2 regions of the Streptomyces sp. NPDC111606 genome follow, and region 2 is predicted to be linked to the other one. Evidence: riboswitches for the same ligand, from Rfam matches in the RefSeq annotation. Region 2 holds a riboswitch; the other holds the start of a gene.

Region 1 (15,454 bases), on a different contig from region 2:
GCACAGAGACGGCAGTACAACGCCGGCGCCCACCAGGGCCTCCCTCAGGGACACCACGACTTCTTCGGTCGACCGCACCCTTGCCTCCACGTCCACGCTGAGTTTGCGATTCGCAACACAGCGTGTCGGTCGTGTGCCTAACCTGGCCATACGGGACGTCCCAACAACCACGTCCGGTGGACCGGGAGTTGCACATGCCAGGACCGAAGGACCTCGACCCGTCGTCATCGCCGCGGGCGCTACTGGGGGCGGAGCTGCGCCATGCGCGCGAGAAGGCGGGGCTGAGCCAGGAGCAGCTGGGCCAACGGCTGTTCGCGAGCGGCTCGTTCGTCGGTCAGTTGGAGGCCGGGACGCGGCGGATACAGCCGGATCAGGCGCGGGTGTTGGATGAGGCGCTGGGGACGGGGGATTTCTTCCAGCGGAACTGCAGGGCTTCGGCCAGGTCTCGCTATCCCGAGCACTTCGCGGAGGCGGCGGAGGCGGAGGCGGGGGCCGTGGCGATCCGGATGTACGCGCCGATGCTGATCCCCGGGTTGCTCCAGACGCGCGGGTACGCACGGGCTGTGACACGCGCGTATGGCCCAACAGCGCCGGAGGAGAGCGTCGATGAGCGGGTGGATGCCCGGATGGCCCGGACCCGACTACTCGACGACCCAACAGAACCGTTGTTGTGGGCGGTGCTTGACGAGGCAGCACTGCGTAGGGTGGCCGGCGGCCGAGCGGTGATGGCGGAAGCCCTGCGTCACGTCGCGGACCTGGCCCGACGGGGCCGCGTCATTATGCAGGTACTGCCCTTCAGCGCGGGAGCGCACATGGCGATGCAGGGCCCCCTGAAGCTAATGGACTTCGAGGACGCCCCTCCGCTGGTGTACTTCGAGGGCGTCGGCACGGGACGGCTGGAGGACGACCCGGCCACCGCCGCCCACCTGAGGTTCACCTTCGAGCTCCTCGCAGCCTCCGCACACTCGCCGGAGAAGTCCCTAGCCCTCATCGAGGCGTTGGCGCAGGATTACGCCCATGAGGAACATCCCTGACTACGACCTGAGCACGGCCACCTGGCACAAGTCCAGCCACAGCGGCGGGGATGGCGGCGACTGCCTCGAGGTAGCCGACGGCCACCCCGCCCTCGTCCCCGTCCGCGACTCCAAGAACCCCCACGGCCCGAAGCTCGTGTTCCGGGCTTCCGCCTGGGCGGCGTTCGTCAACGCGGTCAGAAACTGACCTAAAGGGTTCCTACCGTAGGTCTCATGATGGAGACCACGAACGAAACCGTCACCGACGAGCGCGCCGACCTCCTGGAGGCGCTGGTCAAGCAGCGGCACTTCCTGCGCTTCACCACCCGCGACCTCACCGACGAGCAGGCGGCAGAGCGGACCACGGCCAGTGAGCTGTGCCTCGGCGGCCTGGTCAAGCACGTCACGTCGGTGGAGCGGCACTGGGCGGACTTCATCCTGGACGGCCCGTCGGCGATGCCCGACTTCACCGCCATGACCGAGGCCGACTGGGCCAAGCGGGCCGACGAGTTCCGGATGCTGCCCGGCGAGACGCTGGAAGGCGTACTGGCGGCGTACGACGAAGTGGCCCACCGGACGGACGAGTTGGTCGCGGCCCTGCCCGACCTGAACGTCACCCATCCGCTGCCCAAGGCTCCCTGGACTGAGCCCGGGGCTCGGATGTCGGCCCGCAGGGTGCTGCTGCACATCATCGCGGAGACGGCCCAGCACTCCGGCCACGCCGACATCATCCGCGAGGCCCTGGACGGCGCGAAGAGCATGGGCTGACGTACCGCCAGAGCCGGCCCGAAGCTCAAGCGACCAGCCCCGAGCCCTCTTTCCGAGGAATGGTGGGAGGGCCTCAACCCACCCTCCCACCCAGCGAGTTGACGTGATGCGTTCGGTTTGCCACGCACAGTCACGATCATCTAGCGTGCCCGCATAACGAACAGCCCCCACCAGGTGCTACCAACACCGGCGGGGGCTTGACCTACGAGATCGAAGGACAAGTTCGATCGCATGGCTGAAGCCAAGCTTAGTGCTGCCTCCCTGCCCGCGCACGCGTCCCCGCACCCGATGGCGAACCCGGGTTACGGCAAACGCTCCGCGCCCGATCAACACCCCCGCACGAACCACGACTTCGCCGCCCTCCCACCCCGCGAAGCCGCCATCGCCGCGTACATCGACCGCCTCCCCGACGGCGCCGACATCTCCGTAAAGACGCTGGCCAAGCAGCTCCCGTACGGACAGTGCGCCCTCCGCACCGCCCTCAACAACCTCCAGCGGGCAGGCCACTTGCGCCGAGGCCGCGAACGGATCACCGGGGAGGGCAGCTCGCGATGGATCACCCGATCGTGGTTCACCCGTACCGCCCGCGACGACGACTGGTGGGCGACGTTCACCCGGGGTGACGTACCGCAGGAGCCCCCGGATCACAGCCCCCGCCCGACCCGCTCCCGCGCGCACATCCTCCTGGCCGCCCTCGGCCGCGAAGTCCCGGCGTTGTCGCTCTCGGAGGCCGAATGCGCGCGTCTCGCGCCTCTGGTCGCCGACTGGTACGCCCGAGGCGCCACCGACACGGACGTACTCCGCGCCCTGACGACCGGGCTCCCCACCCCGGTCCACCACCCGGCCGCCCTCCTCCGCCGCCGCCTGACCGACAAGCTCCCACCCGAACACGCACCGGCCCCACGTCCTCCCCGCCGCATCCTGGAGTGCGCGAACTGCGGAGTGCCCGGCCGTCCGGAGGCCCTGCCGGGCGGCACCTGCGGGGCGTGCCGGGGTGAACGCGCCTCCGGCCGCGACAACGCAGCCCTGCACTCCTCGGCCATCCAAGCCCACGCGGCGGAGATCCGTGCCGCGATGTCCCGACGCCGACAGGGGGCAGGCCTGTGACGAACACCCGGAATCCACTGCACACACCAGCAGGTGTGTACGGTTTTCACATGGACCGTTACGCACTCCGTCCGGCCCGTCGGCGATTCACGACGAGTTCATGACACAAGGAGGCACCTGACCAGGGCCCCCGCAAGCCCCGGAGCCACTGCATGAACCACGCCCAGCTCACCGCCCTCGGCCGAGCCCTCCGCCTCCTCGGCGAGCACGGCGAATCCCTCACCGCCGACACCCCGGACGCCAGACTCCACGAGGTCAAGGCCGACCTCCGCCGTGCCCTCGACCTCCTCGACGAGAGCGTCACCGGCGCCGCCCCCACCACCCGCTGCCCAGAGCACCCGAACGGCCCGGTCGACGAGAACGCCCAGGACCTCTGCCTGCTCTGCGAGACCCGCCGCCGGGCCGCCCGCCGCGCCGAGTACAACGGTGGCCCCGCAGCACCGCGCCCCTCCGACACCGCCCCGTCCCGCTACGGCGTCCGCGGCGACCGCCCCCAGCCCCAGCAGCGCTGGCTGCCGGAGCTGTGGAACGGGCAGGAGTGGCAGCTGTGCGGGACGCCGCGCCGCGACCGCCGGGAGGCCGAGCTGTACATCGCCGCCCAGCGTCGCGGGCCGCGCCCCGCCATGGCCTACCGGCTCGTGCACGAGTTCACCGATTACGAGGTGCTGCGCGTGTGGGGCACGCCGGTGAAGGTCGACATCGAGCCGCTGGGCAACCTGTAGCCGGCAGCCACTACTTGGCCGCCGCTCCCGCCGGCGCCGCCGCCTGCGCCACGGGCTCCTTGACGGCAGCCGGCTCCGCCTTCGGAATGAACGACGCCACCACGAACGCCAGCAACGCCGCCCCGGCGCCCACCGCCAGGACCACCTTGAAGCCGTTCTCGGACGGGAGGGCGTACCCGCCGAGGTTCGTCGTCATCTGGGCGAGGATCACGCCCGCGACGGCGCTCGCCGTGGACGTACCGAGGGAGCGCATCAGCGTGTTGAGGCTGTTCGCGGCGGCCGTCTCCGACGCGGGCACGGCGCTCATGATGAGGGCGGGCATCGAGCCGTAGCCGAACCCGACGCCGGCGCCGATGATGCAGGCGACCAGGACGAAGTGCCAGACCTCGGACATCAGGACGATGTTGAGGCCATAGCCCACGGCGACGATCAGGACGCCGATCATCAGCGTGACCTTCGGTCCCTTGGCCCGCGAGATGGCCGCCGACACCGGTGCCGTCGCCATCATCACCAGACCGGACGGGGCCATGCACAGGCCCGCGACCAGCATCGACTTGCCGAGACCGTAGCCGGTCTGCGCGGGGAGCTGGAGGAGCTGCGGAATGACAAGGCTCATCGCGAACATCGCGAAGCCCACCGCGATCGAGGCCAGGTTGGTGACCAGCACCTGACGCCGGGCGGTCGTCCGCAGATCCACCAGCGGCTGCTCGGTACGCAGCTCCCACCAGCCCCAGGCCGCCAGGACGACGACGGCCGCCACGAAGAGACCGAGCGTCGTACCGCTGGTCCAGCCCCAGTCGGCGCCCTTGGAGATGCCGAGGAGCAGGCAGACCAGTCCGGCCGCCATCCCTGCGCCGCCCACCAGGTCGAAGCGCCCGCCGGTGCGCACCTTCGACTCGGGCACGAAGAGCACCACGCACACCAGCGCCACGACACCCATGCCGGCCGACGTCCAGAACAGCATGTGCCAGTCGAAGTTGTCCGCGATGAGCGCCGCGGCGGGCAGCCCGAGCGCGCCGCCGATGCCGAGGGAGGCGCTCATCAGGGCGGTCGCGGAGCCGAGGCGCTCGGCGGGGAGTTCGTCGCGCATGATGCTGATGCCGAGCGGGATCACACCGGAGGCCAGGCCCTGGAGCGCCCGTCCGACGATCATCGGGACCAGCGCGTCGCTCAGGGCACAGACCACGGAACCGGCCACCAGCAGCATGACGCTGACCAGCAGCATCCGCCGCTTGCCGTACATGTCGCCGAGCCGCCCCATCACCGGCGTGGCGACGGCGGCGGCGAGCAGCGTCGCCGTGACCGCCCAGGCGGTGTCCGACGCCGGGGCGTCGAGCAGGCGTGGCAGCTCGGGGACGATCGGGATGACCAGGGTCTGCATCAGCGAGACGACGATGCCGGCGAAGGCCAGTACCGCCACCACGGCGTCAGGCCTCGGCGGGGCACCGCCCCCGGCCTCGGCGGCAGGGGCAGGGGCGTGGGACATGGCGGGGCCTCCGTCGGCGTACGAACGTGAAGGTACGTAATTGACCAAGGCAACCTTAAGTCAGTTGATTGACTTACTCAAGCGATGCAGGTCACGCCCCGGACCGCCCGAGATCGCCTCGGATCACCCAGGTCAGGCGGGCACCTGGCTCAGGCCCCCCGCTCCACGAACGCCCGCGTCCGCTCCTCGTCCAACTCGTACACCGTCTCGTGCGCCCGGGGATCGCGTGCATGGAAGGTGTGGAACAGCGGCCCGTCCGCCCCGCCCAGCTCCACCAGCGACGCCGAGGCCCCGCGCACCACGCGTTCCGTGCCGGGCGCCGCCGTGAGGTCGATGCGGTTCACGACACCAGGGGTGACCCAGACCGGCACCGCGGCCAGGAAGCCGAGGAGCTGGAGGTGGTAGTGCCCGGTCAGGACGACCTGTACGTCACTACCCCGGATCGCCGTCGCGAGCTCGGCCGGGTCGCGCAGGCCGAAGTGCGGCTGGGTCGCCGATATGTCGAGGGCGATCGGTGGGTGGTGGAGGGCGAGGACGGTGCCCTGCTCGGCCGGGGTGCTCAACACAGCCTTCAGCCAGTCGAGTTGAGCCGCGCTCAGACGGCCGTACACCTTCCCCGTCACCAGCGAGTCCAGCGTGATGAACCGCCGGCCGCCGACGGTGCTCACGGCCGCCCGCTCCCCCGCCTCGGACTCCAGGACCACCTCCGGTTCCGGGTGGCCGCTGCCCAACACCTTCCCGAAGGCGCCGCGCTCGTCATGGTTGCCGGTGGTGTAGAACACGGGCGCGCCCAGGCCGCGGGCGAACTCGCCCACGAGCTCCTTCACGGCCGTATACGCCTCCACCGCACCGTCGTCCGCGATGTCCCCCGTGACGACGATCGCGTCGACGCCCCGCACATGCCTCAGCTCGGCGAGCATCAGGCGGAGCGAGTCGGTGGCATTGACGCCGTATGCGTTGGGGGCGTCGGCCCGTTCGATGTGGGTGTCGGAGAGATGAAGGATCCTCATCTCTCCGACAGTAGCGGCTGGTTGGGCCTCAGCTCAGGGTCTTCAGCGACGCCGCGTCATACGGCGCCAGCTCCTCGAAGCGGCCGCCCAGCACCTTCGCCGCCCACTCGGGGTCCTGGAGCAGCGCCCGGCCGACGGCGACGAAGTCGAACTCCTCCGCCTCCAGACGGTCCAGCAGATCGTCGATGCCCTTGAGCCCGGAGCCCTGGCCGACGAACGCGCCCAGGAACTCGCCGTCCAGGCCGACCGAGCCGACGCTGATGGTGGGCCTGCCGGTCAGCTTCTTCGTCCAGCCGGCGAGGTTGAGGTCGGAGCCGTCGAACTCCGGAACCCAGTAGCGGCGGGTGGAGGCGTGGAAGGCGTCGACGCCGGCCGCGGCGAGCGGGGTCAGGATGGCCTCCAGCTCCTCGGGGGTCTCGGCGAGCCGGGCGTCGTAGGCCTCCTGCTTCCACTGCGAGTAGCGGAAGATGACCGGGAAGTCCGCGGAGACCTTCTCGCGTACGGCGGCCACGATCTCCGCCGCGAACTTCGTACGGGCGACCGGGTCACCGCCGTACGCGTCGGTACGGCGGTTGGTGCCGCCCCACAGGAACTGGTCGACGAGGTAACCGTGGGCGCCGTGCAGCTCCACGCCGTCGAAGCCGATGCGCTCGGCGTCCGCGGCGGCCTGGGCGAACGCGTCGATGACATCGTCGAGGTCACTCTGGGTCATCGCCTTTCCGGTGGGCTCGTCGGAGCCGATGCGCAGGCCCGAGGGGCCGACGGCGGGGGCCTCGGCGTAGGGCGGCTGGCCCTGCTTGCGCACCATGCCGATGTGCCACAGCTGCGGCACGATCGTGCCGCCCGCCGCATGCACGGCCTCGGCGACCTTCGCCCACCCCGCCAGCTGGTCCGCACCGTGGAAGCGCGGCACCCTGTCGCTCTGCCCGGCCGAGTCGTGCCCGACGTACGTGCCCTCGGTGACGATGAGACCGACGCCCGCGGCGGCGCGGCGCGAGTAGTACGACACGACGTCCTCGCCGGGCACGCCGCCCGGGGAGAACATCCGCGTCATCGGCGCCATCGCGATGCGGTTGGGGACGGTCAGACCGTTGATCACGGTCGGCCGGGACAGGATCTGGGCCGCACGGGAGGCGGTGGGCTCGGTGACGGTCACGTGGGGAGCTCCTTGGAAGCGGGATCGGTAAACCGGTCAGTATGTGCACGCGCATTGTTGCACCTTCTTAAGGAACTGCTCGCCGAAGGCTGCGTATTCCGCATCACGCCCCATACGCCGTGACCCCGGCCACACACAGCGCGGCGCGGCCGGGCTCGGCTGCGTTCAGGGAGCGGACTGTCACAGACGGGGAGGCGGTCCGGTCCTTTCTGCGGACACTCCCTGTTTGGAGGAATACATGAGCGCTGAGCACGCACACCTGCCCCCGGGCGTCGAGGTGATCAACACCCTGCCGGAGGCGGCGGCCCGGATTCCGGCGGGCGCCGAGGCCAGGACCATCCGGGTCACCCTGGCGCCGGGTGACCCGGGTGCGCCGCCGCACCGGCACCCGGGGCCGCTCTTCGGCTACGTGACCCAGGGCGAGATCCTCTTTGAGCTGGAGGGGCAGCCGCCCCGGGTGCTCAAGGCCGGTGACGCCCTGTTCGAGCCCGGGGGTGACGTGATCCACTACCAGGGCGCCAACAACCTTCCGGACGCGCAGTCGCAGCTGGTGGTGACCATGTTCGCGCCGCCTGGCTCCCCGGTTCTGACCGTGGTCGGCGCGGAGGAACTGGCCGAACGCCGACACCTCCGGGCTGCCCAGCCAGGATGACCATCGCCGGGTGAGCAAACGCCCGAGGGCGGCACCCCCTGTCGTAACAGGGGGTGCCGCCCTCGCTATGGACGGACCGGGTCCGAGCCTTCTTGCGAAGAGGCTCAGAAGTCCATGTCACCGCCCGGCATACCGCCACCGGCAGGCGCGGCGGCCTTCTCCGGCTTGTCGGCGATGACGGCCTCGGTGGTGAGGAACAGCGCGGCGATCGACGCGGCGTTCTGCAGCGCGGAACGCGTCACCTTCGCCGGGTCGATGATGCCCTCGGCGATCATGTCGACGTACTCGCCGGTCGCGGCGTTGAGGCCGTGGCCGACCGTCAGGTTGCGCACCTTCTCGACGACGACGCCACCCTCGAGACCACCGTTGACGGCGATCTGCTTCAGCGGGGCCTCGAGCGCGAGCTTCACGGCGTTGGCGCCGGTCGCCTCGTCACCCTCGAGCTCCAGCTTCTCGAACACCTGGGAGGCCTGCAGCAGGGCCACGCCACCACCGGCGACGATGCCCTCCTCGACGGCCGCCTTCGCGTTGCGAACGGCGTCCTCGATGCGGTGCTTGCGCTCCTTGAGCTCCACCTCGGTGGCGGCACCGGCCTTGATGACCGCGACACCGCCGGCGAGCTTCGCCAGGCGCTCCTGCAGCTTCTCGCGGTCGTAGTCCGAGTCGCTGTTCTCGATCTCGGCGCGGATCTGGTTGACACGGCCCGCGACCTGCTCGGAGGAGCCGGCACCGTCGACGATGGTGGTCTCGTCCTTGGTGATGACGACCTTGCGGGCCTTGCCCAGGAGGTCCAGGGAGGTGTTCTCGAGCTTGAGACCGACCTCCTCGGAGATGACCTCGCCACCGGTGAGGATGGCGATGTCGTTCAGCATCGCCTTGCGGCGGTCACCGAAGCCCGGGGCCTTGACGGCGACGGACTTGAAAGTGCCGCGGATCTTGTTGACGACCAGGGTCGACAGGGCCTCGCCCTCGACGTCCTCGGCGATGATCAGCAGCGGCTTGCCCGACTGCATGACCTTCTCCAGGAGCGGGAGCAGGTCCTTGACGGAGCCGATCTTGGAGTTGGCGATCAGGATGTACGGGTCGTCGAGCGACGCCTCCATCCGCTCCATGTCGGTGGCGAAGTACGCCGAGATGTAGCCCTTGTCGAAGCGCATACCCTCGGTGAGCTCCAGCTCGAGACCGAAGGTCTGGGACTCCTCGACGGTGATGACGCCTTCCTTGCCGACCTTGTCCATCGCCTCGGCGATGAGCTCGCCGATCTGGGTGTCGGCGGCGGAGATGGAGGCCGTGGAGGCGATCTGCTCCTTGGTCTCGACGTCCTTCGCCTGCTCCAGCAGGGCGGCGGAGACGGCCTCGACGGCGCGCTCGATGCCGCGCTTGAGGGCCATCGGGTTGGCGCCGGCGGCTACGTTGCGCAGGCCTTCCTTGACGAGGGCCTGGGCGAGAACGGTCGCCGTGGTCGTACCGTCACCGGCGACGTCGTCCGTCTTCTTGGCGACTTCCTTGACCAGCTCGGCGCCGATCTTCTCGTACGGGTCCTCGAGCTCGATCTCCTTGGCGATGGAGACACCATCGTTGGTGATCGTGGGGGCGCCCCACTTCTTCTCGAGGACGACGTTGCGACCCTTGGGGCCGAGCGTCACCTTGACGGCGTCCGCGAGCTGGTTCATGCCGCGCTCGAGGCCGCGCCGCGCCTCCTCGTCGAACGCGATGATCTTGGCCATGTGAAGTGGTCCCTCCAGGACTGGGGGTGATTCCTTCGGACCGCGCCCGCGCCCGCGACGGACGGCTCACATGCCTGGTGGTTCCTTGCCCCACCCGGCCTGCGGGCCTCACCGACCCGGTCCTTCTTTGTCACTCTCACCTTCAGAGTGCTAACGCCAATGATTAGCACTCGGGGTAGGCGAGTGCAAGCGGCTCTCGGGTATCGGGCGGCGCGCTCTGCGGTGCGCGAACAGGGGGGCGGGGCCGGGGCCGGACCCGGGCAGGACCCGGACAGACCCGGACATGGCGAAGGGCTCGCACCCCGGGAGGTGCGAGCCCTTCGAAGAAGAACGTCGCTGCTGTTAGTCGACGCGTGCTTCAGCCGGTGGCCAGACGGACCATGTCCGCCTGCGGCCCCTTCTGGCCCTGCGAGATCTCGAAATCGACCCGCTGGCCTTCCTCCAGGGTGCGGTAACCGTCCATCTGGATCGCGCTGTAGTGGACGAAAACATCCGCACCACCGTCGACCGCGATGAAGCCGTACCCCTTCTCCGCGTTGAACCACTTGACGGTGCCCTGAGCCATGCCTAACTCCCCTATTACTGGCCCTTGCACAGATCCACACTTCGCGGATCCGGGTCAGACCTCACCCCCCATCGGTCGGGGGCGTGCGCCGGAACGCGTCGACCGCGGCTGAATGTATCTGCCCAACTGCCGTCTGCAACAGGTCAATCGGACGAGAAATCCGGGCACGACCGGTCGGGAATGTGGGGACAATTCCGCTGACTTCAGGTCAAGTCGGACCCGGCATACGGAAGAAAAGCCGCAAAAAACCCGCACACTTTGGCTACTTCTTGTCGGGCTTGCGGCAGAAATCAAGGGCAGCCGACCAGTGAATCGGCGGCACGTTCCCCAACTGTACCTCGCTCAACCACACAGAATTGCCCCCTCCGCTTCTCTCACGGAGGGGGCAATTCGATGAACTCTCGGTTACCGGTGTTACCGATGGTAATGATCGGTCATTCGGTCAGCCTGTCAGCCACCCGCGACGGCCGGAATGATGGAGACGCCGGCACCGTCCGGAGTCGCGGTCTCCAGACCCTGCTCGAAACGGACGTCGTCGTCATTGACGTACACGTTGACGAACCGACGCAGCTTGCCCTGGTCGTCGAGAACCCGGGCGGCAATCCCGGTGTGGTTCTTCTCCAGGTCGGCGATGACCTCGCCGAGGTTGGCACCTTCGGCGGCGACCTCGGCCTGGCCACCCGTGTAGGTGCGCAGGATGGTGGGGATGCGGACGTTGACGCTCATACGGTGTGACCTCCGGTCAGTGTGCAAGTTCGGTGGGACAGGCTTCTCAGACGAGACCGGCCTCGCGGAACGAGTCCAGGTTGGGACGAATCGTCGCAGTCAGCCCAGTACCGGCCACCGCGTCCAACGTCTTCAGCCCATCGCCGGTGTTGAGCACCACAGTCGTGAGGCTCGGGTCCAGCACACCGCTCTCGATCAGCTTCTTCGTGACACCCACGGTCACTCCGCCGGCGGTCTCCGCGAAGATGCCCTCCGTCCGGGCGAGGATCTTGATCGCGTCGACGACCTGCTCGTCCGTCACGTCCTCCACGAAACCACCTGTGCGGCGGGCGATATCCAGGACGTACGGACCGTCGGCCGGGTTGCCGATCGCCAGCGACTTGGCGATGGTGTTCGGCTTCTGCGGCCGGACGACGTCGTGGCCCGCCTTGAACGCGGTCGACACCGGCGAGCACCCCTCGGCCTGCGCACCGAAGATCTTGTACGGCTTGTCCTCGACGAGCCCGAGCTTGATCAGCTCCTGCAGACCCTTGTCGATCTTCGTGAGCTGCGAGCCGGAGGCGATCGGCACGACCAGCTGGTCCGGCAGCTGCCAGCCGAGCTGCTCGCAGATCTCGTACGCCAGGGTCTTGGAGCCCTCGGCGTAGTACGGCCGCAGGTTGACGTTGACGAAGCCCCAGCCCTCACCGGCCGGGTCGCCGATCAGCTCGGAGCAGAAACGGTTCACGTCGTCGTAGTTGCCCTCGATGCCGACGAGCTCGCCGCCGTAGACCGCGGCCATGACGACCTTGCCCTGCTCCAGGTCGTGCGGGATGAACACGCAGGACCGGAAGCCGGCGCGGGCGGCGGCGGCGCCCACCGCACCGGCGAGGTTGCCGGTGGAGGAGCAGGAGAGGGTGGTGAAGTTGAAGGCGCGCGCGGCCTCGATGGCCTGGGCGACGACGCGGTCCTTGAAGGAGTGCGTCGGGTTGCCTGAGTCGTCCTTGACGAACAGCTTGCCGGCGTCGACGCCGAGCTCGTTCGCGAGGTTGTCGGCCTTGACGAGCTTGGTCCAGCCGGGGTTGATGTTCGGCTTGGTGGCCACGTCGGCCGGGACGGGCAGCAGGGGCGCATAGCGCCAGATGTTCGCGGGGCCGGCTTCGATCCGCTTGCGGAGCTCCTCGGTGTCGTAGGCCGAGAAGTCGTAAGCGATCTCCAGCGGGCCGAAACACTCCTCGCACGCGAAGACCGGTCCGAGGGGTACCCGGTGACCGCACTCGCGGCAGGACAGCGCCGCGGCGGGACCAAGGTCTACGGTGGAGTCGGTGGTGCTTGCAACAGTCTGCACAGCCATGTGAGGCGAGGCCCTTTCTCCTCATCTTCCTCACGACGCATCTCGCCGTGAGACGGATTTGGCACCTTCCCTAGCCGGGAGCCTCGCGGAGACGATCGACAGTGATCGCCACGAGACCGGCTGGAGGGTTGCCGGGGCTTCATCGGGCCGTTTCCCTCTGCCCCTCTGGATGAGCTGTATTCGGTTGTCAACTACGGGCGACCTCGGACATGCGATGGTCACCCGCGTTGTTCAAGACTGTAACCGAAGGCCAGGACAGTTGAGATAGTCGTCCGAACCGCGAGATGGATCACACGATTACCTGCTGTGATCACGACAGTGAGGAGTCGCCGACTGTGCTGGAAGAAGTCGAGCGCTGGCTGAGCACCCGCTCCTGGTCCGCGACCGATCGCCCGCTCCACCACATACTCGCCGCCAAACAGCGTTCAAGCCAGTCGGTTTCCGTCGTGCTGCCCGCGCTGAACGAGGAGGAGACGGTCGGCGACATCGTCGCGATCATCCGTCACGACCTCATGCAGCAGGTCCCGCTGGTCGACGAGATCGTCGTCGTCGACTCCGGGTCCACGGACCGCACCTCCGAGGTGGCCGCCGCGGCGGGCGCCACCGTGGTGCACCGGGACGCGATCCTCCCGCGCGTCCCGGCCGTGCCCGGCAAGGGCGAGGTCCTGTGGCGCTCGCTCCTCGTCACGACCGGGGACATCGTCTGCTTCATCGACGCGGACCTGAAGGAGTTCTCCTCCGACTTCGTCTCCGGGATCGTCGGCCCGCTGCTCACCGACCCCGGGGTCGACCTGGTCAAGGGCATGTACGACCGTCCCCTCGGCGGGGCGGCCGGACAGGGCGGCCGGGTGACCGAGCTGATGGCCCGCCCGCTGCTGAACATGCACTGGCCGCAGCTGGCCGGTTTCGTGCAGCCGCTGGGCGGCGAGTACGCGGCCCGCCGCTCCCTGCTGGAACAGCTCCCGTTCCCCGTCGGGTACGGCGTGGAGCTGGGCATGCTGGTCGACGCCCTGCATCTGGTGGGCCTCGACGCGCTGGCCCAGGTGGACGTGGGCGTCCGCAAGCACCGCCACCAGGACGGACAGGCCCTGGGCCGGATGTCCGCCGCGATCTACCGCACGGCCCAGCTGCGGCTGGCGCGCGGCCATCTCGTCCGGCCGGCGTTGACTCAGTTCGAGCGGGGCGAGGACGGGTTCGAGCCGCGCACGTACTCCGTGGACACCGAGGAGCGGCCGCCGATGGTGGAGATCGCCGAGTACGCGAAACGGAAGGTCGCGTAACGTCCGATACCGGGCCATACGCCGGGCAGGGCCACTGATCGTATACGGACCGGGCCACTGAGTGGAACCGTACGTTTGAGCGTTTCCGGGCCGGGCTAGGTTGAGGCGTATGGCTTCCACGCAGGGTGCTGCCAAGGTGCTGGTCGCGTCGAATCGCGGCCCGGTCTCGTACGAGGTGCGCGAGGACGGCTCGCTGCACTCCAAGAGGGGCGGTGGCGGACTCGTCTCCGGGCTGTCGGCGATCGGGCCGGACGCCGACGCGCTGTGGGTGTGCTCGGCGCTGTCCGACGGGGACCGGGAGGCGGTGCGGCGCGGTGTCGGCGAGGACGGCGTCCTGATGCTGGACGTCCCGGCCGATGTGCACGCGGACGCCTACAACGGCATCGCCAACTCGGTCCTCTGGTTCGTCCACCACATGCTCTACCAGACCCCGCTGGAGCCGGTCTTCGACGCGGAGTTCCGGCGCCAGTGGGAGTCGTACGAGACGTACAACCGTGCGTTCGCGCAGGCGCTGGCCGACCGGGCCGCGCCCGGGGCGGCGGTGCTGGTGCAGGACTACCACCTGTGCCTGGTGCCGGGGATGCTCCGGGAGCTGCGGCCGGATGTCCGGATCGGGCACTTCTCGCACACCCCGTGGGCGCCGCCGGAGTACTTCTCCATGCTTCCGGACGACATCCGCTCGCAGCTCGTATCGGGGATGCTGGGCGCCGACCGGCTGGGCTTCCTCACGTGGCGTTGGGCGCGGGCGTTCATGGCATGCGCCGAGGCCGTGGACCGCGAGCGGTTCTTCCCGTCGTGGCCGAGCGGTGCCCCGGCGTCCGTCCAGCACACGGCGACCGGGCGTCCCCCGCTGCGGACCACGTGGATCGGCGTGCACGGTCTGGGTGCCGACGCGGAGTTCCTGCGCGCCCGCTCCCACGAGGCCGATGTCGAGGAGCGGATCGCCGCGCTGCGTTCGGAGATCGGCACAGCGCCGGACGGCACCGCCCGCCGGACCGTCGTCCGCGTCGACCGGACCGAGCTGTCCAAGAACATCGTGCGCGGCCTGCTGGCCCACCGGCAGCTGCTCGACGACCACCCCGAGTGGCGCGAACGGGTGGTCCACGTGGCGTTCGCCTACCCCTCCCGCCAGGACCTGGCGGTGTACCGGGACTACACGGCCGAGGTCCAGCGACTGGCGGATGAGATCAACTCCGCATACGGCACGGCGACTTGGACCCCGATCGTCCTCCACGTCAAGGACGACTTCGCCCGCTCCCTGGCCGCGTACCGCCTGGCTGACGTGGCTCTCGTCAACCCCATCCGGGACGGCATGAACCTCGTCGCCAAGGAGGTGCCAGTCGTCTCCGACGAGGGCTGCGTCCTCGTCCTGTCCCGCGAGGCGGGCGCCTTCGCGGAACTGGGCGAGGACGCGATCGCCGTCAACCCGTACGACGTGATCGGCACGGCGCGGGCCCTGCACGAGGCGCTGTCCATGGGTCCGGAGGAGCGGGCGGAACGCTCGAAACGGCTGGCGGAAGCAGCTACGGCACTGCCGCCGGCGCAGTGGTTCCTGGAGCAGTTGGGGGCGTTGGAGGACGGAGAGGTGGGGGTGGCCGGCCAGGGGGACTGAGCGGCGGAGCCGGATTCACCTGCTTTCGGGTTGCCTCCCGGCGACCGCCGACAGCGGCTCACTCACGGCGTCTGCCCGCATCGGTGCGTGACGGCGATCGCCCGGCCCGGGCCACCTGCGCGGCGATCCCTCGAACCAGGCCGCCTGAATGCGAACGCTCGCCCCAGCTCGCCTGACCACGGCCGGCTGCAGCGGCTTGCATCGCCCCTGCACGGACGAGTGCCAGCAGCAGCCTCCCCGACGCGATCGCCCGGATCAGGCGCCTGCGCGGCGATCACTCGAACCAGGCCGCCTGAC
Region 2 (15,454 bases):
GGCCGGGCACGCCCTGCCGCAGCTGCGCATCGGCGTGAACGACGAGGGCTACCTCGAGGCGCTCGGCGACTTCGACGAGCCCGTCGGTCCTGCATTCTGGGAGCGCGGATGAGCACGACAGAGACCACGGAGTCCCGCTCGCGCGGGAAGGCACCGGCCGGCGAGCGCGTCGCCGACTGGGCCGACGGCCGGCTGGGGATCTACTCCCTCGCCAAGGCCAACATGCGCAAGATCTTCCCCGACCACTGGTCGTTCATGTTGGGTGAGGTCTGCCTCTACAGCTTCATCATCATCATCCTCACGGGTGTGTATCTGACGCTGTTCTTCCAGCCCTCGATGGCCGAGGTCGAGTACCACGGCAGCTACGTCCCGCTCCAGGGACAGCTGATGAGCCAGGCGTTCAGCTCCACGCTGGAGATCTCCTTCGACGTGCGCGGTGGTCTGCTCATCCGGCAGATCCACCACTGGGCCGCGCTGATCTTCCTCGCCGGCATGTTCGTGCACATGATGCGCGTGTTCTTCACGGGCGCGTACCGCAAGCCGCGTGAGATCAACTGGCTGTTCGGCTTCCTGCTGTTCGTCCTGGGCATGTTCACCGGTTTCACCGGCTACTCGCTCCCGGACGACCTGCTCTCCGGCACCGGTGTCCGCTTCACCGAGGGCGCGATCCTGTCCATGCCGATCGTCGGCACGTACATCTCGTTCTTCCTCTTCGGCGGCGAGTTCCCGGGCACCGACTTCGTGGCCCGCTTCTACTCGATCCACATCCTGCTGCTGCCGGGCATCATGCTCGGCCTGGTGGTCGGCCACCTGATCCTGGTCTTCTACCACAAGCACACGCAGTTCGCGGGCCCCGGAAAGAGCAACAAGAACGTCGTCGGCATGCCGCTGCTGCCGGTCTACATGGCCAAGGCCGGAGGCTTCTTCTTCCTGGTCTTCGGTGTCATCGCGGTCATCGCGGCGGTCGCGCAGATCAACCCGATCTGGGCCATCGGTCCCTACCGTCCGGACATGGTCTCCACCGGCGCCCAGCCCGACTGGTACATGGGCTTCGCCGAGGGTCTGGTCCGGTACATGCCGGGCTGGGAGGTCAACTTCTGGGGTCACACGCTCGTCCTGGGTGTGTTCATCCCGCTGGTGCTCTTCGGCCTGGTGCTGATGGCGATCGCGCTCTACCCGTTCATCGAGTCCTGGGTCACCGGCGACAAGCGCGAGCACCACATCCTGGACCGTCCGCGCAACGCCCCGACGCGTACCGCGTTCGGCGTCGCCTGGGTCACGGTGTACATGATCGGCCTGGTCGGCGGTGGCAACGACCTGTGGGCCACCCACTTCCACCTGTCGATCAACGCGGTCACCTGGTTCGTCCGGATCGGCTTCTTCGTCGGCCCGGTCCTCGCGTTCATCGTCACCAAGCGGATCTGCCTCGGCCTGCAGCGCCGGGACAAGGACAAGGTGCTGCACGGCCGCGAGTCGGGCATCATCAAGCGCCTGCCGCACGGTGAGTTCATCGAGGTGCACGAGCCGCTCAGCCAGGACGCGCTGCACACCCTCACCGCGCACGAGCAGTACAAGCCGCTCGAGATCGGCCCGACGGTCGACGAGAACGGCGTCGAGCGCAAGGTGAAGGGCTCCGAGAAGCTGCGCGCCAAGCTCAGCAAGTCGTACTTCGGCGAGGACGGCCAGATCCCCAAGCCGACCGTCGAGGAGTACAAGGAGATCACGAGCGGCCACGGCCACCACTGACACTGCGCCAGCTACGCCACGGTTGAGGGCCCCGTCCGGTAGTCCGGACGGGGCCCCCGGCCGTGTACGGGGCCCGTCCGGGGTTCGGACGGGGCCCTTCTTCGGGTCTGCGGGCTGGATAGGGTGGACCCGTTGAGACTCACGTCCCGCAGTGCGGGACACCACAACCGACCCAGGAGCGGCTTATGAGCGCTGTGACCCCCGCTGGAGGCGACACCGCGGCGGGCCGTTCCTGGCCCGAGGTACTGAGTGCCCTGCTCGGCGGACAGGACCTGAGCGCCGGCGACACGGCATGGGCGATGGACCGGTTCATGAGCGGCGAGGCCTCGGACGCCCAGATCGCCGGCTTCATGGTGGCCCTGAGAGCCAAGGGCGAGACGGTCGAGGAGATCAACGGTCTCGTCGAGGCGATGTACGCCCACGCGCAGCCCCTGGACATCCCCGGACCGGCCGTCGACATCGTCGGCACGGGCGGGGACCGGGCCAAGACGGTGAACATCTCGACGATGTCCGCCATCGTGATCGCCGGCGCCGGCGCGAAGGTCGTCAAGCACGGCAACCGGGCGTCGTCCTCGGCGAGCGGCTCGTCCGACGTGCTGGAGAAGCTCGGCATCAACCTGGACCTGTCGCCCGAGGGCGTGGCCCGGGTGGTGGACGAGGCCGGGATCACCTTCTGCTTCGCGGCCAAGTTCCACCCCTCGATGCGGTTCGTCGGTGGCGTACGACGGGACCTCGGGATTCCGACCTCGTTCAACCTCCTGGGCCCGCTCACCAACCCCGCCCGGGTCACCGCTTCGGCGGTGGGCTGCTTCGACACCCGGATGGCGGGACTGATCGCCGGCGTGCTGGCCGAGCGCGGGTCGTCCGCGCTGGTGTTCCGGGGCGACGACGGCCTCGACGAGCTGACGACGACCGCCACTTCGCGGGTGTGGGTGGTGCGCGACGGCAAGGTGACCGAGCAGGCCTTCGACCCCCGTGACGTCGGCCTCGAGCTGGTGCCCGTGGAGGCGCTGCGGGGCGCGGACGCGTCGTACAACGCGGAGGTCGCCCGGCGGCTGCTGGACGGTGAGCCGGGGCCGGTGCGGGACGCCGTACTGCTCAACTCGGCGGCGGCGCTGGTGGCGTTGGAGCAGACGGACGCCCCGCTCGCCGAGCAGATCCGGCTCGGGATGGCGAAGGCGGCCCAGTCGATCGACTCGGGGGCGGCCAAGCGGACGCTGGAGCGCTGGGTGGCGGCCAGCAACACCTGAGTTGCGCACGATGTGACGCAGGGCGCAGTCCGGATCCTGGACTGCGCCTTGCGAGCCGAAGATCGTGTGGCAGGATATTGGACCAGGTCATGAGTGACAGTCATGAGGCCCCGGCCGACTGTCCGGCAACCCTCCGTCCGTGGCGGGGTGCCCCGGGTGAAGACCAGGCCGTAGGCAGCGAGGTCTACGGCAAGCGCGGGCCCCTCTCGAAACCAGGGGTCCTGGTCGTTCGAGGGAGTCTTCCGTGAGCAAGCGAATGCGATAGGGCCGCAGAGCCCCGCCTCCGCAGACCCTTTTCTCTTTCCCGCCTGCCGCTCAGTCGGCATGCCCCTCACGGGAGTTCGCCATGTCTGTCTCCACCGCTGCCGCCGACCAGTCCGTTTGTGCCTCCCTGCCCGTTCTGGGCCGTGATGTCACCGTCCCGCTCGTCACCGGCGGCGAGGTGACCTACGCGGCGCTCGACTACGCCGCCAGCGCCCCCGCCCTCCAGCGCGTCTGGGACGACGTCGCCGCCTACGCGCCGTACTACGGCAGCGTCCACCGCGGGGCCGGCTACCTCTCCCAGCTCTCCACCGACCTGTTCGAGAACGCCCGCAGGACGGTCACCGAGTTCCTCGACTGCCGCGCCGACGATCAGCTGATCTTCACCCGGTCCACCACCGACTCGCTGAACCTCCTCGCAGCCGCCCTGCCGGCCGACTGCCAGGTCTTCGTCTTCGAGACCGAGCACCACGCCTCCCTGCTGCCGTGGCGCGATGCCCGCGTCACGTACCTCAACGCGCCCCGCACCCCCCGCCAGGCCGTCGAGACCCTGGAGTGCGCCCTCGCCGACCGCGACCCCTATGGCCCGGCCCTGGTCTGTGTCACCGGCGCCTCGAACGTCACGGGTGAGCTGTGGCCCGTACGGGAGCTCGCGGCCGCCGCCCACGCGCACGGCGCCCGCATCGTGCTCGACGCCGCCCAGCTGGCCCCGCACCACCCGGTGAGCGTGCGTGACCTGGACGTCGACTGGGTCGCCTTCTCCGGCCACAAGCTGTACGCCCCGTTCGGCTCCGGCGTCCTGGCCGGCCGCTCCGACTGGCTGCGCGCGGCGGAGCCGTACCTCGCGGGCGGCGGTGCCTCGCGGAAGGTGTCGCGGCGTGGGGACGGGGGCGTCGACGTGGAGTGGCACGAGAGCGCCGCCCGCCACGAGGCCGGCTCGCCGAACGTCATCGGCGCCTACTCCATCGCCTCCGCCTGCAAGGCGCTCACGGAGGCCGGCTTCGACACGCTCGTCGCCCGTGAGCAGTACCTGATCGAGAAGGTCCGCGCGGGCCTCGCCGAGGTCCCCGAGGTCCGGGTCCTCTCCCTCTTCGGCGACGACGCCCCGCGCGTCGGCGTCATCTCCTTCGTCGTCGAGGGCTGGAACAGCTCCCACTTCGCCGCCGCCCTCTCCGCCGAGTACGGCATCGGGGTGCGGGACGGGCTGTTCTGCGCCCACCCCCTGGTCCGCACCCTGCTGGGCAGCGACCCGCAGACGCAGGGCGAGTGCGGGGCACCGGAGGCCGCGCCGGGCGAGAAGTCCCTGAACGCCATCCGGGTGAGTTTCGGGGCCGGTACGCCGGACGAGCACGTCGAGCGGTTCGTGAACGCCGTGCGGGAGCTCGTGACGGACGGCGCCCGGTGGAACTACCGTACGGAGGACGGGCGTTGCGTGCCGGACACCTCCGCGTGAGCCGGTAGCCGGGCGCCCAGCAGGATCATCCGCAGGGCGCGTTCGGTGGCGTCCGTGAGGAGTTCGGAGGCCCGCACCAGCGCCTCCGCCAGGGCCATCGGGGCCGGCAGGATGCCGCTGTACGCGTCCACGCCCGGCACGTCGTGCGCACCCTCGCCGAGCGTGCCCGCCAGCGCGAGCACCGGGCGGCCGTACAACTTGGCCCGGCGGGCCACCTCGGCCGGGACCTTGCCGCGGGGCGTCTGGTGGTCCAGGGCGCCCTCCGCGGTGACGACCAGGTCGGCGCGGGCGAGGCGGGCGTCGAGGTCGAGGTGGTCGAGCAGCACGTCGAAGCGGGGGAGCAGCCTGGCGCCGAGGGCGGCGAGACCCGCGCCCAGGCCGCCGGACGCTCCGGTACCGGGGCCGTGGTGCAGATCGGTGCCCACGGCCCCCAGATCGCGGGTGAGGACGTCCGCCCAGTTCTCCAGGCCGGCCGACAGATGCTCGACCTGTGCGGGTGTCGCCCCCTTCTGCGGGCCGAAGACGCGGGCCACGCCGCGCTCGCCGCACAGCACGTTGTACGGGTTGCAGGCGACCAGCAGGTCGACGTCCCGCAGGCGCGGGTCCAGGCCGTACGGGTCGATCCTGGCGAGCCGCGTCAACTCACGTCCACCGCGGGGGAGTTCGAAGCCGTCGGCGTCCAGTAGCCGGGCGCCGAGGGCCTGGAGGGCGCCGGCGCCCCCGTCGGACGTACCCGAGTCGCCGCAGCCGACCAGGATGCGTCGTACGCCGGTGTCGAGCGCGGCGCGGATCAGCTCGCCGACGCCGTAGGTCGTCGTGGCGCCCGGGTCGCGCAGGGCGCGCGGGACGAGGGACAGCCCGGCCACCGCGGCCATCTCGACGACCGCGGTGTCCCGGGAGCCGAGCAGGGCGAAGTGCGTGCCGAGCGGTTCGCCGACCGGTCCCGTGGCGGGCAGGGCGACGAGCCGCCCGCCGGTCGCGGCGGCCAGCGCGGTGGCGGTGCCCTCGCCGCCGTCCACGAGCGGGATCAGGTCGATCACGACGTCCGGCAGCACCCGTCGGACGCCGCCCGCGATGGCATCGGCGGCGGCCTGGGCGGACAGGGACTCCTTGAAACCACTGGGGGCTACTACGACTCGGCTCAGCATCGGATCTCCTCAACAGGTCGTCGAGGCTGCAACGCCCCGAGGGGAAGCGCGCCTAGGGGCGCGGGGAACTGCGCGACCAGCCACAACGGCGCCGCAGCCACCGGACGGCGTGACGTGGCACTCACAGTGGAACGCCCAGCAGCGGCCACACCGCCACGGCGAACAGCAGGACGAGGGCGGCCGTCAGCGGGGCCAGGACGGCGGACAGGCGCAGCAGGTCGCGCGGGGTGTAAGTGGGCGTCCCGGGCAGGTCGGAGAAGAGCGTGACCGGTTTTGCGGAGGCCGGGAGGGTGTGGCAGAAACCCGCCGCCGCAGTGGACGCGAGCGCCGCGGCGACCGGATTCACCCCAGCCCCCACCGCCGCCGCGACCACCAGCGGGACCAGGACCGAGGAGCGGGCCGAGCGGGACTGGAGGATCAGGTGGGCCGCCGTGCTGATCGCGATCACCACGGCCAGGAACAGCAGCGGGCTGACGCCCGTGGGCAGCTCGGCCACCAGCCACTTCGCCGCCCCGGAGTCGGCGAGCGCGACGCCCATCGCCATCGTCGCGGCCATGAACAGCAGCAACGACCAGGGGACCGTCTTCAGCGCGTCCCTCAGGTGCACGGTGCCCAGGGCGGGCGAGGCCGCCACCACCGCGCCGATCAGCGCGACGACGGCCGGCGGCACCCGGTGCAGCGGCTCGCTGCACCACAGCACGACGACCGTGCCGAGCAGCAGCGCGCACCGCTTCTCGGCCTGCGACCAGGGGCCGGTGACCGGCTCGTCGCTGTGCTCCTGGATCTGCTCGGGGGTGATGTGCACGGCGCCCTTGCGGTCCGCGCGTCGAGTCGTCGTCAGGAGCACGGCCTCGGCGGCCAGGTGGGACGACGCCACGGCCAGCGGAAGGCCGAGCAGCAGCCACTCGGTGAAGCCGATCCGTTCGCCGGTGGCCTGCCACAGCACCGAGACGGTGATCAGATGCGCGCCTGCGCCGATCAGGGTCGCCACCGCCGACAGCAGGATCACGGTCGGGAACAGCAGCGCCAGCATCACGACCAGCCGCCGCCGGTCGGCCAGCGCCTTGGCGAGCGCCAGGAACACCGGCAGCGCGAGGGCGGCCCGGCCGGACGTGGCCGGCACCGCGAACGCCGTGACGACCAGCGCGGCCGTGGTCAGGTGCACGAGCTGCCGCACCGTGCGCGCCCCGCCGACCAGGAACGCCGCCGCCCGTCCCGCGAGCCCCGTCCGGGTCACCGCGGCCGCCAGCACGAAGGCGCAGATCAGCAGCCACACCGTCGAGTCGCCGAGGGTGCCGAAGAGCGTGTCGCTGCTGATCACCCCGGTCACCGTGAGCGCGAGTCCGGCGCCCAGCGCGATGTAGGTGTCGTCGACCGGTGTGGCGATCCAGGCGCAGGTCGCCAGGGCGAACACCGCGAGGGTGAGGCGGGCGTCGGCGCCGAGGCCCGCGAAGTTGCCGGGCACGGCGAGCAGCGCGCACAGGGAGAGCGCGACGCAGAGGCCGACGCCCAGTCGGAGGTTCAGGGTCACGTCATCCAGGGTTCACCTGGGCCGTTAGCCGTCGATGAGCCCCACATGAAAGGGACTTCACGCAGACAGGCGATACCCCACGCCGCGCACCGTCTCGAAGCGTTCGGCCCCGAGCTTCTTGCGCAGCGCCCGCACGTACACGTCCACGATGTTGGAACCCGGGTCGAAGTCGTAGCCCCACACGTGCGACAGGATCTGCTCGCGGGACAGTACCTGGCCCGGATGCCTCAGGAACAGCTCCAGGAGCACGAACTCACGGGCCGTCAGGTCCACGGTCCGCTCGTCGGCCCGCGCCCGCCGGGTGCGCAGGTCCAGGGTCAGCGAGCCGGACCGCAGCACCGTCACCTCGGGTGCCCGGGCCGCCGTACGCAGCCGCAGACGGACCCGCGCGAGCAGTTCCTCGAAGCGGAACGGCTTGGTCATCCAGTCGTCGGCGCCGCCCTCCAGACCGGCCACCGTGTCCCGTACGGAGTCCCGGGCGGTCAGCACGATCACCGGGGTCGTCACCCGGGCCTCGCGCAGTTCGCGCAGCACGGTGAAGCCGTCCCGGCCGGGCAGGCCGATGTCCAGGACCACCAGATCGAAACTGCCGGTCAGCGCGTACTCGTGGGCGGCATCACCGTCACCGACGACGGTCGTGGTGAAGCCGTTGGAGCGCAGCCCCTTCTGAACGAAGGAGGCGATCCTTTCCTCGTCCTCGACGATGAGAATGCGGTTCACGTGTGTGCCTCTCCCAGTGCCAGTACGAAGGTGGCGCCGCCGCCGTCGGTGTCGCGCAGCCGGACCCGGCCGCCGTGCGCCTCGGCGATCGCCCGGACGATCGACAGGCCGAGCCCGGCTCCGGAGCCGCGGGCGCCCCGGCGGGACGTGCCGCGCCGGAACCGTTCGAAGATCACCTCGCCGTCCTGCGGCTGGACACCGCAACCGGAGTCGGCGACGTACAGCTCGACGCCCGGCCCGTCCGCGCGCGAGCCGATCCGGACGGTCTGCCCGGGCGCGGTGTGCTGCACGGCGTTCTGGGCGAGCTGGACCATCGCCTGGGTGATCCGCTGCGGGTCCAGCTCGGCCTCGACGTCGGCCACCTCGGCGAGCTGCCAGTCCCGTTCGCCGAGGGTGCGGGCCTTGACGTAGACGTCGGCGGTGAGTTCGGCGAGCTGGACCGGCTCGGGCGTGACGAAGTCGGGGCGCTCGGCCTTGGCGAGCAGCAGCAGATCCTCGACGATGCGGCTCATCCGGTCCAGCTCGTCGGTGACCAGGCGTATCGTCTCCTCGCGCTCGGCGGGGTCGTCGCCCATCAGCTCCAGATGGCCGCGCACGATGGTGATCGGCGTGCGCAGCTCATGGCCCGCGTCGTCGACGAACTCGCGCTGGGCGGCGAAGGCGCGCTCCAGCCGGTCGAGCATCGCGTTGAACGTCTCCGCGAGCGCGGCGATGTCGTCGCGCCCGTGCACCGGGATACGGCGGGTGAGGTCCTGCTCGGTGAGCTGCGCCGCCGCGGTGCGCACCAGCCGCACCGGCTTGAGGATCCGCCCGGAGACCGCCCAGCCGATGCCGGTCATCATGAGCAGGGCGACCCCGGAGATGGCGAGCAGGATACGGAACTCCGCGTTCACGGCGGCCTGTTCGCGTCCCGGGTGGAAGGCGACGACGAACGCCGCCTCCGCCTCGCCGCCGGCCCGGGCGACCGTGACCTTGGCCCAGCGGATCTCGCCGGACGCCCGGTGCACGGTGCCGGTGGCGTCGGGCGAGTCGAAGATGCGTCGGCGGGCGTCGGCGTCCTCGTGCAGGGGAACGGCGACGGGGATGTCGCGCGGCTGGATGAACTGTGCCGGGGTCCGGCCCGCCCGGCCCACCAGGCCGATCAGCTCCTCGTCCGGATCGGCGTACTGGCGCACCAGGAATTCGCGCAGCAGCCGGGACGGGTCGGTGAACGGCCGCCCGGTCTCGGGGTCGACGCCCCGCTCCTCGAAGTTCGCGAACTCGCCCGCCTCCTGCGCGAGCAGCCCGTTCACCCGGTGATCGACGTCCCGCAACAGGATCGACCGCGTGGTCGTCGCCACGGACACCAGCCCGACGGCCATGACGAGCAGCAGCCAGAGCAGGATGCGGACCCGCGCGGAGATCCGGCGGCGCACGGGATCGGGGGGTGTCGTCCGGGTCATGGCGACGGCGTGGGGTCCGGTGAGCAGGGGGCGCACCGGGCCGCTGCAGCCGCGCGTCGGGTCGGCCGCGAAGCACCGGGTCCGGGATCGGAAACCCGACCCGGGCGCAACCGTGTCTGCCCCGTCCGTGCACCGGACGCCGTGCGCCCGCCCGTCGGCGCAGACGCCTCCGGCGGGAAGGATCCGAGCCGCGCCGTCGTCACTCGCCGACTCCCTGAAAGCTCTCGACAGGACACCCCTAGCCGTCGTCCCCGGGTTCGCCCCGGTCGTCGTCTCCGGTCTCCCGGTCGGGGCCGTCGTCATCGTCGTCGCCGGTGGGGCCGTCTGTCACCGGGGGCCGGGAGACGACCTCGTCGCTCGGGGTCGGCGAGGGGCGGGACGGGGTCGGTGTGGGGGAGCCGCTGTCCAGCTCCACCTCGGCCGGGACCTTGGGGGACTCCGGGTTGTCGGTGAGGGCGAAGCTGGTCGCCGCGATGCCGAGGGGGATCGCCACGACGGCGGCCAGCGCCGCGATCCGGTGCGAGAAGACCATGCGGCCGATCCTGCGGCCTAGGCCCGGCCCCGAGGATGAGCCCAGGATGAAGAACTCTTCATGATCGGGCCGTGGCCGCTCTCAGCTGTCCAGCCCGATGGCGAACGCGGCCTCGATGTCGTGCTGCGAGTACGTACGGAACGCCACGTGCGTGTCCGTCCCCTCCACCCCGGGGATCTTGCTGATCCGGCCCGGAATGACCTCGGCGAGATCCTCGTGCTCCTTCACCCGCACCATGGCGATCAGGTCGTACGTACCGGTGACCGAGAAGACCTCGGTGACGCTCTCCAGCGAAGCGATCCGCTCCGCGATCTCGGGAATCCGGTCCACGCTGGTCTTGATGAGGACGATCGCGGTGATCACGGCTGGTTCTCTCCCTCGGAGGCCGGAGCTGGGGCGGCCTTCACTCTAGTCGCAGGCCGGAATCGGGCCCACGCGAAGCCGAAGCCCAGGCCGAACCCGACCAGGTGCGCCAGATACGCCACCCCCGGCCCCTGGTCCGCCCGGCCCGCCGCCACCCACTGCAGCGCCACCCAGAAGGGCAGCACGACCCAGGCCGGGAAGCGCAGCGGCAGGAAGAGCAGGAACGGCAGCAGGCTTGTCACCCGCGCCCCGGGGAAGAGGAACAGGAACGCGCCGAGGACCGCAGAGATCGCCCCGGACGCGCCGACCAGGGACTGGGTGGAGTCGTCGTTGGCGGCCGCGTAGCCCAGCAGGGCCAGGTAGCCGCAGCCCAGATAGAAGAGCGTGAACTGGACGCGGCCCATCCGTTCCTCGGTCATCACGCCGAAGACGTAGAGGAAGAGCATGTTGCCGAGCAGGTGCACCCAGCTGCCGTGCACGAACAGCGCTGTCGCGGGGGTGAGGACGGCGCGGGGCGCCCCCTCGAACAGCTCCGCGGGTACGACACCCCAGCGGTGGAAGTAGGCCCGCTGAGCGGCGAGCAGCTCGTCGCCGGAGCCGTACGCCGGATTGAGTCCCGCCGCCGGGCCGATCAGGAAGATCAGGCAGCACAGGACGATCAGCCCGTATGTCACCGGCGCCGAGGACCGCAGGACGGCACGGACCGATCGGCCCGCCCTGCCGAACCGAGTCCCGAAATGCGCCATGCTCCAGTTGCCGATCATGGACACAGAGCATGACGTAACAGGACGCACGCGCACAGACCGCCTCGCCGCCTCGGACGGACGGGCGGTGGGTACCCGCCAGGCCGTAGGGTTACGAGCCACACGCACCGGGGGCCCGGCGCGTCGCGGACAATAGAAGGTCTAGAAGGAAAGAGCACAGTCACGATGACGGTTCCCCTGCCGACCACCACGACGCGGTGGCGCTGCACCCTCTGCGGCAACCTCACGCGCTTCGACGTGACGCGCTCGTCGAAGGTCGTGGAGTACGTCCACCTCGATCTGGCCGGTGAGCCCAAGGTCGAGGAGCGCGAGGTGCTCAGTGAGACCATCGAGTCGGTGCGCTGCCGCTGGTGCAACGCCGTGGACAAGGTGGAACTCGTGGACAGGCCGGGCGCCGACTCCTGACGGGAGCGGCCCCCGCACAGGCATTGGGGTGTGACGGATGGTGGAGACACAAGGCGGGGGGCCGGACGACGGCGCCGCTGAGGTGCTCGACCGTCCGCTGCCCGACGGTGTACGGCGCAAGGTCGTGCAGATCGTGTCCGACGGGTTCGGCGGACTGACCGTCGGTGAACTGCCCGCGCAGCTGAGGCAGTACGCCAGATTCGCGCCGAACCGCCGGGCCAAGTTCGCCGGCAACGCCATGGCGGCGGCGCTGGAGACCGATCCGCTGTTCCGGCAGCGCATCGGGGAGAAGTTCAGAGAGGCCCAGCCGGAACTCGCCGGCGCCCTCGACGCCGGCTCGGCGCCCCCGGCCGCGGACCCGCTGGACGTGGCGGCCGCGGCCTATGTTCTGCGGCCCACCGGCTGGGTCAAGCTGGTCACCGCGGCCGGCGAGGAGGCCCAGCGGGCCGACGCCGAGCGCGCCGACGAGGAGAGCCGCGCCGAGTTGGAGCGGCTGCGCGAGGAGCTCGCCCACGCCCGTGAGCACACCCGGCACGAGACCGAGCGGCTGCGTACCGAGCTGGACGCGGCGAAGAAGGAAGCCGAATCGCTTCACCGAAAGCTGCGCTCGGCCCTCAGTGACGTCAAGCGCGGCGAGGCCGCCCTGCGCAAGGTGCACGGCGAGATCGAGACCGTGCGCGCCGAGGGACACGCCCAGGTCTCCGCGGCCGAGAGCGAGACCCGGCGCCTCAAGGCGCGGCTCGGGGAGGCCGAGGCCGCCCTGGAGGCCACGCGCAGGGCCGCACGCGAGGGGCGCAGCGTCGAGGACATGCGCGTACGGCTGCTTCTGGACACGCTGCTGGACTCCGCCCAAGGGCTGCGCCGGGAGCTGGCGTTGCCGCCGGTCTCCGTACGGCCCGCCGAGACCGTGGACGCGGTCGAACCGGGACGAATGACCCCGAAGGACATCGCCGCCCGGGCCCTGTCCGAGAACGACCCCGCGATCCTCGACCAGCTCCTCGCCCTGCCCCAGGCGCACTTGGTGGTCGACGGCTACAACGTCACCAAGACCGGCTATCCCCAGATGCCCCTGGAGAAGCAGCGGCTCAGGCTGCTCGGCCAGCTCTCGCAGCTCGCCGCGCAGACCGGCGCCGAGGTGACCTGCGTCTTCGACGGGGCCGAGCTGGCCGCGCCGGTGCTGCTCGCGCCGCCGCGCGGGGTGCGGGTGCTGTTCTCCAAACCGGGTGTCACCGCCGACGAGTTGATCCGCCAGCTGGTGCGCGCCGAGCCGCCGGGCCGTCCGGTCATCGTCGCCTCGACCGACCGTGAGGTGGCGGACGGGGTGGCCCGGGCCGGAGCGCGGCCGGTGGCTTCTGCGGTGCTTCTCAAGCGGCTGTCCTGATAAGGCCAACGTACGGACGCAATGCCCGAATTGGCGTCAATTCCGCGCGACGTAGCGTCAAGCCTGCGTCACGTGATGTGAGTTGTGTGTAAAGAATGACCGGTGTGACGAGAATTTTCGTGTGAGGATTTGATCTGATCACAACTGGGTCACTAGGGTCTGGCCTCGAACCTCCGAGCGGGTGATCACTCAGAAGAAGGGTTTCACCTCCGTGGCGTCCCACCGTCGACCCAAGCAGCCCAGCCGAGCACGTGTGACTGTGCTGACCACCGCTGCCGCTGCTGCCGTGGCCATCAGCGCGCAGGCCGCCAACGCGGCCCCCAGCGAGAAGCCGAGCAAGGACGAGGTCAAGGCCAAGGTCGACAAGCTCTACGAGGAGGCCGAGCAGGCCACCGAGAAGTACAACGGCGCCAAGGAGAAGCAGGAGAAGCTCCAGAAGGAGATCTCCACGATCCAGGACAACGTCGCCCGCGGCCAGGAAGAGCTCAACGAGCTGCGCGACAGCATGGGCCTCGCGGCCGCCGCCCAGTACCGAACCGGCAGCATCGACTCCTCCGTCCAGCTGTTCCTGTCGTCCGACCCGGACGACTACCTGGACAAGGCGTCCACCATGGATCAGCTGAGCGCCCAGCAGGTCGACTCGCTGAAGAAGATCCAGGACAAGCAGCGCGACCTCTCCCAGCAGCGTGCCGAGGCGTCCGACAAGCTCAAGGACCTCGCCTCCACCCGTACCGAACTGGGCAACAAGAAGAAGCAGGTCCAGGGCAAGCTCGCCGAGGCGCAGAAGCTGCTCAACAGCCTGACGGCCGCCGAGAAGGCCGCCCTCGCCGCCGAGGAGCAGCGCGCCAGCCGCGACGCCGCCGACCGCGTGGACCTCGGCAACACCGGTTCCGCCTCCGGCCGGGCCATGGCCGCCTTCCAGGCCGCCCAGAGCAAGATCGGCTCACCGTACGTCTACGGCGCCTCCGGCCCGTCCTCCTTCGACTGCTCGGGCCTGACCTCCTGGGCCTTCGCCCAGGCCGGCGTCTCCATCCCGCGCATCTCGCAGGATCAGGCCAACGCCGGCAGCAGGATCTACTCGCAGAGCCAGCTCAAGGTCGGCGACCTGGTCATCTTCTACGGCGACCTGCACCACGTCGGCTTCTACGCGGGCAACGGCCAGGTGCTGCACGCCCCGCGCAGCGGCACGGTCGTCCGCTACGAGTCGATCAACAACATGCCGTTCCAGTTCGGCGTCCGGATCTGACCCCGGCCGAACACTCGCAAGATCAACACCACGTGCCGCCCGAACGGGCGAATCACGACAACATTCGCTGACCCCGCGCCCCGCCCATGACCTGCGTCAGAGGCGGGGCGTCACTTTGTATGCCCGCGCGGGTCGTTGGTCGTCACCCCGACACGGAGCTACTGTCTGCCGCGTTTCCCCGCTCGCCGGGGAAGGTCCTTGTCCGCCAGCGGAAGGAGAGCGGCTTCCCGTGGGGTCCCATCGCCGCTTTGCACCGACCGGGTTCGACCGGGGCGCCGGAGCAGCGCTCTGCGTCATGTCAGCCGCCGCCACGGCCCTCGGGGTCGTCCCGGCCTCGGCCGCGCCACAAGACGACACCCGGGCCAAGGTGGACCGCCTCTACGAGGAGGCCGAGAAGGCCACCGAGGCCTACAACAGGTCCGACGAGCGCGCCGACAAGCTCCGCAAGCAGGTGACCGACGCGCAGGACCGGATCGCCCGGCAGCAGGAGGACATCAACTCCAAGCGGGACGCGCTCGGTTCGCTGGCCGGTGCCCAGTACCGGTCCGGCGGCCTCGACCCGTCCCTCGCGCTGCTGCTCTCCAACGACCCGGCCGACTACCTCGACAAGGCCGCCCGCATCGCGCGGCTCAGCGCCCACCAGGCCGGTGAGCTCAAGGAGCTCCAGGACGCCATGCGCGAACTCGCCCAGGAACGCTCCGAGGCGACCGGGAAACTCGTCGAGCTGGAGAAGAGCCGCAAGGCCGTCGCCGCCCACAAGCGGACCGTCGAGCGCAAACTCGCCCAGGCCCGCAAGCTGCTGAACTCCCTCACCGCGGCCGACCGTGCCGCCTACGACCGCGCCTCCCGCGCCGGGCGCGCCGGCATGCCCGACTTCGGGAGCCTCGTCGCCCCCTCGGGCCGCGCCGCGGCCGCCGTCGCCGCCGCCCACTCGGCGCTGGGCAGGCCGTACGTCTGGGGCGCCAACGGTCCCTCCGGCTTCGACTGTTCGGGACTGATCCAGTGGTCGTACGCCCAGGCCGGCGTCGGCCTGCCGCGGACCTCGCAGGGGCAGCGGTACGCCGGCCGGCAGGTCCCGCTCTCCGAGGCCCGGCCCGGCGACGTGGTCACCTACCGGGGCGACGCCAGCCACGTCGGGATGTACGTGGGCAACGGCCAGGTGATCCACGCGCCCTACCCCGGCGCCCCCGTGCGCTACGACCCGGTGGGCAT

The links. A riboswitch is a leader RNA that binds a small molecule or an ion and turns the genes downstream of it on or off. The one in region 2 is predicted to bind S-adenosylmethionine.
Region 1: it holds a riboswitch for S-adenosylmethionine, as region 2 does, so the genes downstream of both, thrC (threonine synthase) here and ACZ7M7_RS02245 (aminotransferase class V-fold PLP-dependent enzyme) in region 2, are expected to answer to the same signal.

The regions. Positions count from the first base shown of each region.
Region 1 is NZ_JBVKBY010000013.1:214,380-229,833, forward strand. It holds gene ACZ7M7_RS37360 (hypothetical protein) at 1-78, opposite strand, end outside; gene ACZ7M7_RS37365 (helix-turn-helix domain-containing protein) at 195-1,034, shown strand; gene ACZ7M7_RS37370 (DUF397 domain-containing protein) at 1,018-1,221, shown strand; gene ACZ7M7_RS37375 (DinB family protein) at 1,248-1,781, shown strand; gene ACZ7M7_RS37380 (hypothetical protein) at 2,013-2,888, shown strand; gene ACZ7M7_RS37385 (hypothetical protein) at 3,041-3,610, shown strand; gene ACZ7M7_RS37390 (MFS transporter) at 3,621-5,096, opposite strand; gene ACZ7M7_RS37395 (metallophosphoesterase family protein) at 5,246-6,106, opposite strand; gene ACZ7M7_RS37400 (NADH:flavin oxidoreductase) at 6,135-7,262, opposite strand; gene ACZ7M7_RS37405 (cupin domain-containing protein) at 7,501-7,914, shown strand; gene groL (chaperonin GroEL) at 8,019-9,641, opposite strand; gene ACZ7M7_RS37415 (cold-shock protein) at 10,000-10,206, opposite strand; gene ACZ7M7_RS37420 (MoaD/ThiS family protein) at 10,657-10,932, opposite strand; gene thrC (threonine synthase) at 10,979-12,265, opposite strand; SAM riboswitch class I at 12,284-12,441, opposite strand; gene ACZ7M7_RS37430 (glucosyl-3-phosphoglycerate synthase) at 12,601-13,545, shown strand; gene ACZ7M7_RS37435 (alpha,alpha-trehalose-phosphate synthase (UDP-forming)) at 13,655-15,157, shown strand.
Region 2 is NZ_JBVKBY010000001.1:473,460-488,913, reverse strand. It holds gene qcrA (cytochrome bc1 complex Rieske iron-sulfur subunit) at 1-112, shown strand, start outside; gene qcrB (cytochrome bc1 complex cytochrome b subunit) at 109-1,746, shown strand; gene trpD (anthranilate phosphoribosyltransferase) at 1,932-2,996, shown strand; SAM riboswitch class IV at 3,082-3,198, shown strand; gene ACZ7M7_RS02245 (aminotransferase class V-fold PLP-dependent enzyme) at 3,343-4,710, shown strand; gene ACZ7M7_RS02240 (glycerate kinase) at 4,665-5,858, opposite strand; gene ACZ7M7_RS02235 (SLC13 family permease) at 5,980-7,383, opposite strand; gene ACZ7M7_RS02230 (response regulator transcription factor) at 7,447-8,109, opposite strand; gene ACZ7M7_RS02225 (sensor histidine kinase) at 8,106-9,551, opposite strand; gene ACZ7M7_RS02220 (small secreted hydrophilic protein) at 9,790-10,083, opposite strand; gene ACZ7M7_RS02215 (Lrp/AsnC family transcriptional regulator) at 10,165-10,446, opposite strand; gene ACZ7M7_RS02210 (rhomboid family intramembrane serine protease) at 10,443-11,210, opposite strand; gene ACZ7M7_RS02205 (hypothetical protein) at 11,376-11,615, shown strand; gene ACZ7M7_RS02200 (NYN domain-containing protein) at 11,653-12,996, shown strand; gene ACZ7M7_RS02195 (C40 family peptidase) at 13,208-14,242, shown strand; gene ACZ7M7_RS02190 (C40 family peptidase) at 14,472-15,454, shown strand, end outside.